Regions from separate parts of the Streptomyces sp. Xyl84 genome, predicted to be linked through region 2. Evidence: riboswitches for the same ligand, from Rfam matches in the RefSeq annotation. Region 2 holds a riboswitch; the other holds the start of a gene.
The links. A riboswitch is a leader RNA that binds a small molecule or an ion and turns the genes downstream of it on or off. The one in region 2 is predicted to bind glycine.
Positions count from the first base shown of each region.

Region 1 (2,385 bases), 3.9 Mb from region 2:
TGTTCTGCGGCCGGGCCTGCCGGGGGCGGGGAGGCCGGCGGCCGGAACTGAGGGAGGCGGTGGGGGAGGGAGTGCGACTTGCGGGTGCGGGGCGGAGGTGTCCCCGGCTGGTGGCCGGTGCGGCGGCGGTGCCGGTGTGGGTGAGTCGGCGGGTGGACCGTGCCGCGCCCGGCCGGGGCCGGGGAACCTTCAGGAATCCTCCGAACCCGATCCCGCCAGCTTGCCGAAGTCGCGGTCCGGGAGGGCGGCGGGCGGAGCGAGGTCGAGGCCGTAGTGGTGGTAGAGCTGGATCTCCTGCTCGGGGGAGAGGTGGCGGCCGACGCCGAAGTCGGGTGCCTCCTTGATCAGGGAGCGGTCGAAGGGGATGTGGAGGGCGCCCTCGACCAGCTCACTGGGCTCCAGGGGCACGAAGGCGTCCCGGGAGAACAGTCCGGTGCGTATGGCGGCCCACTCGGGCACTCCGGTGGCGTCGTCGAGGTAGACCTCGTCCACCGTGCCGATCTTGTTGCCGTTGCGGTCGAACGCCTTGCGGCCGATCAGGTTGCGCGGATCGATCTCGGTCAGCACGGTCCCTCCACTTGGTCGCACCTCATCCGTAAGCACTACAAAAGAGCACATTCGGCGGGGCGGCCACTCGAAGGCTCCGGGTCACGGGCCGCTGGTACCCTGGCAGCGGCTGCTGACCCCGTGCGGGAGAGTCCTCCAGCACGATCGGAGGCGCCGAAGGAGCAAATCCTCCCCGGAATCTCTCAGGCCCACGTACCGCACGGACGAGGTCACTCTGGAAAGCAGAGCGGGTGTCGACGGCGTCCGCTCTCACCGACGGTGAAAACCGGGTGCCCACGGGCGGCCCGGTGAAGCTCTCAGGTTGAGATGACAGAGGGGGAGGCCGTCGGGACACCCGCGCCGTGGTGTCCCTCGAAGGTCGCGTCAGACCAGGAGGCCTCCGCAATGACCGCCCAGCGCACCCCGCTCTCCGAGCTCGAACAGGGCATCCCCTTCGAGCAGCGCCACATCGGGCCCGACCAGGAGGCGCGGGCCAAGATGCTCGCGCAGGTCGGCTACGGCTCGCTCGACGAACTCACCGCCGCCGCCGTGCCGGACGTCATCAAGAACGCCGACACCCTCGACCTGCCCGGCGCCCGCACCGAGGCCGAGGTGCTGGCCGAGCTGCGCTCCCTCGCCGACCGCAACCAGGTCCTCGGCTCCATGATCGGACTCGGCTACTACGGGACGTTCACCCCGCCCGTCATCCTGCGCAACGTCATGGAGAACCCGGCCTGGTACACGGCGTACACGCCGTACCAGCCCGAGATCTCGCAGGGCCGGCTCGAAGCGCTGCTGAACTTCCAGACCGTCGTCGCCGACCTCACCGGGCTGCCCACCTCCGGCGCCTCCCTGCTCGACGAGGGCACCGCCGCCGCCGAGGCACTGGCGCTGTCCCGGCGCATGGGCAAGAACAAGAAGGGCCTGTTCCTGGTCGACGCGGACGCGCTGCCGCAGACGATCGCCGTCATCCGGACCCGGGCCGAACCGACCGGCGTCGAGGTCGTCGTCGCCGACCTCAGCGACGGCATCCCGGCGGACATCGCCGAGCGCGAGATCAACGGCGTACTCCTGCAGTACCCCGGCGCCTCCGGTGCCGTGCGCGACATCAAGCCCGTGATCGACCAGGCGCACGCACTCGGTGCCCTGGTCACCGTCGCCGCCGACCTGCTCGCCCTCACCCTGCTCAAGTCCCCCGGCGAGCTGGGCGCGGACATCGCCGTCGGCACCACGCAGCGTTTCGGTGTGCCGATGGGCTTCGGCGGGCCGCACGCCGGCTACATGGCGGTCCAGGAGAAGTTCGCGCGCAGCCTGCCCGGCCGTCTGGTCGGCGTCTCCGTCGACGCCGCCGGCAATAAGGCCTACCGGCTGGCCCTGCAGACGCGCGAGCAGCACATCCGCCGCGAGAAGGCCACCAGCAACATCTGCACCGCCCAGGTGCTGCTCGCCGTCATGGCAGGCATGTACGCGGTCTACCACGGCCCCGAGGGCCTGAAGGACATCGCGCGGCGCACCCACCGCTACGCCGCCGTCCTCGCCGAGGGCCTGAAGGCCGACGGCGCGCAGCTCGTCCACGGCTCCTACTTCGACACGCTCACCGTCAAGGCCGAGGGCCGGGCCGCCGAGATCGTCGCCGCCGCCCGTGAGGGCGGGGTGAACCTGCGCCTCGTCGACGCCGACCACGTCTCGATCGCCTGCGACGAGACCACCACGCGCGCCCAGCTGCACGCCGTGTGGTCCGCCTTCGGCACCTCGGGCGACATCGACGCGCTGGACTCCGCGGCCGGTCAGCCGCTGCCCGAGGCCCTGCTGCGCACCGACGGCTACCTCGCCCACCCC
Region 1 covers NZ_AP029182.1:6,175,882-6,178,266, forward strand. Annotated here, with positions in the region: gene AC6I72_RS26840 (DNA polymerase IV) at 1-51, shown strand, start outside; gene AC6I72_RS26845 (PRC-barrel domain-containing protein) at 190-567, opposite strand; glycine riboswitch at 681-775, shown strand; gene gcvP (aminomethyl-transferring glycine dehydrogenase) at 952-2,385, shown strand, end outside.
Region 1: linked by a shared signal. The riboswitch ahead of gcvP (aminomethyl-transferring glycine dehydrogenase) and the one ahead of gcvT (glycine cleavage system aminomethyltransferase GcvT) in region 2 are both predicted to bind glycine.

Region 2 (2,385 bases):
GCCGGAGGTGACCTCGCCGATCACCTCGCCGCCGGCGACGACGGCGTAGCCCGCGCGAGGGACACGGCGGCCCTCGGCGACCAGGCCGACCAGGACGCGCGGCGGGTTGTGCTCCGCGCGCCCGGCGGCGGCCAGCAGCGCCTCGCGGCCGACGAAGTCGCCCTCCTTCTCGAACTTCACGACCCGGCCGAGCCCCGCGTCGAACGGGGTCAGCGCCTCGGTCAGCTCGTGCCCGTACAGCGGCATGCCGGCTTCCAGGCGCAGCGTGTCGCGGCAGGACAGGCCGCAGGCGACCAGGCCCGCGCCCTCCCCGGCCTTCGTCAGCGCCTGCCACAGCTCCACGGCGTGCTCCGGCTTCACGAACAGTTCGAAGCCGTCCTCGCCGGTGTAGCCGGTGCGCGCGATCAGCGCGGGGACCCCGGCGACCGTGCCGGGCAGGCCGGCGTAGTACTTCAGGCCGTCCAGATCGGCGTCGGTGAGCGAGGCGAGGATGCCGGGGGACTCGGGGCCCTGCACGGCGAGCAGGGCGTACGCGTCACGGTCGTCGCGGACCTCGGCCTCGAAGCCGGCCGCCCGCTCGGTGAGCGCGTCCAGCACCACCTGGGCGTTGGACGCGTTGGCCACGACCATGTACTCGGTGTCGGCCAGCCGGTAGACGATCAGGTCGTCCAGGATGCCGCCGTCCGCACGGCAGATCATGGTGTAGCGGGCCCGGCCGACGCCGACGGAGGCGATGTTGCCGACCAGCGCGTGGTTCAGCAGGGCGGCGGCCTGCGGGCCGGTCACGGTGATCTCGCCCATGTGGGACAGGTCGAAGAGACCGGCCCGCGTACGCACGGCGAGGTGCTCGTCGCGCTCGGAGCCGTAGCGCAGCGGCATGTCCCAGCCGGCGAAGTCGGTCATCGTCGCACCCAGCGAACGGTGCACCGCGTCCAGCGCGGTACGACGGAGCGGAGCGGAACTGCTCATCGGTCGGTCTCCAAGGCGATGGGGGTCCCCCCACCGCGCACGGGCTGAGCCGGACGCGGGGACGGCGAGGACAGGTCGGGTGTCCTCCCCATCTGTCATCGGAACCTGAGAGGTTCGCCATGACCGCCGTCGGACGGACGGGCACGGCTTGCACCTTGGGTGGAGCCACTGCGGCAGCGGCCCGCTTTTCAGATGTGCCTCGCCCGCGCGGTACGGGGCCTGAGAGATTCAAGGGAGGGACTTGCTCCTTCGGCGCCCCAGGCAGGCGTGCTGCTGAGGACTCTCCCGCGCGGATTCAAGCGGCCGGTATGCAGTTGGCGCGCACATCATCGCATGCCCGGCGCCCGGCGCGGCAGGCCGGATCTGTAACCGGTCTGTGGCAGAACGCGCACGGAAACGGCAGGCGCCGCGTATTACCTTCTCTTTACACTCAAGGGGGAGGTGAACCGTCACCACCCCGGGGAGGACGATGACGGTGAACAGGAGTGCGCCGGCGTACGCGACGACGACACAGGTCCCGGCCCTGCCCGCACAGCCGGGCACCACCGCCCGCGCCCGCCGCGGCGGGCGCCCCGCGCCCGTCGTCCGCGACCTGCGCGGGCGGCCCGGGCGCACCCCGCACGCCCTGCTCTTCGGCCCCCGGGACCTCGTCGTGGTCGCCGGCCTGCCCGGCGGCGGCAAGTCCACGCTGATGCGCCGCGCGGTGCACGGCGCGCGGATCGACTCCCAGGACACCCGCGACCGCTGGGACACCCGCCTGGCCCGCCGCCTGCCCTACGCCCTCTACCGCCCCCTGGTCCGCCTCGCCCACTACGCCGCGCTGCGCCGCGCCCTGCGCACCGGCGAGGGCGTGGTGGTCCACGACTGCGGCACCCAGGCCTGGGTCCGCGCCTGGCTGGCCCGCACCGCCCACCGGCGCGGCGGCGCGCTCCACCTGCTCCTGCTGGACGTGCCGCCCGCCGCCGCGCTCTCGGGCCAGCGCGAGCGCGGCCGTGGCGTCTCCCGCTACGCCTTCCTGCGCCACCGCAGGGCCGCCGCCCGCCTGATCGGGGCGGTGGAGCGCGGCGAGCTGCCCAAGGGGTGCGACGCGGCGGTCCTGCTGGACCGCGAGGCCGCGGCCGGCCTGCGGCGGATCGGGTTCACCCGCGGGAGCGGCCCCGGCACCCGTTAGCCTTTCGGTCACACAGCAGTGGTTCCCAGCAGGCGGTAGGCAGATGGACTTCCCGGCGGACTTCTCCGCGGACTTTCCGGGGGACTTCCCGGCACAGGCGCACCACCCGCACGGCGGTTGGCCAGGCAACGAACTGGAGGAGGTGCTCTCCGCCGCCCTCGGCATCCCGACGGCCGGCGGCCGGATCATCGAGGTGCTGGGCCGCAGCCACCTCTGGGTGCCGCTGCCCAACGGCGGCGGCCCGC
Region 2 covers NZ_AP029182.1:2,280,362-2,282,746, reverse strand. Annotated here, with positions in the region: gene gcvT (glycine cleavage system aminomethyltransferase GcvT) at 1-969, opposite strand, end outside; glycine riboswitch at 1,052-1,167, opposite strand; glycine riboswitch at 1,168-1,267, opposite strand; gene AC6I72_RS09675 (AAA family ATPase) at 1,439-2,140, shown strand; gene AC6I72_RS09670 (enhanced serine sensitivity protein SseB) at 2,184-2,385, shown strand, end outside.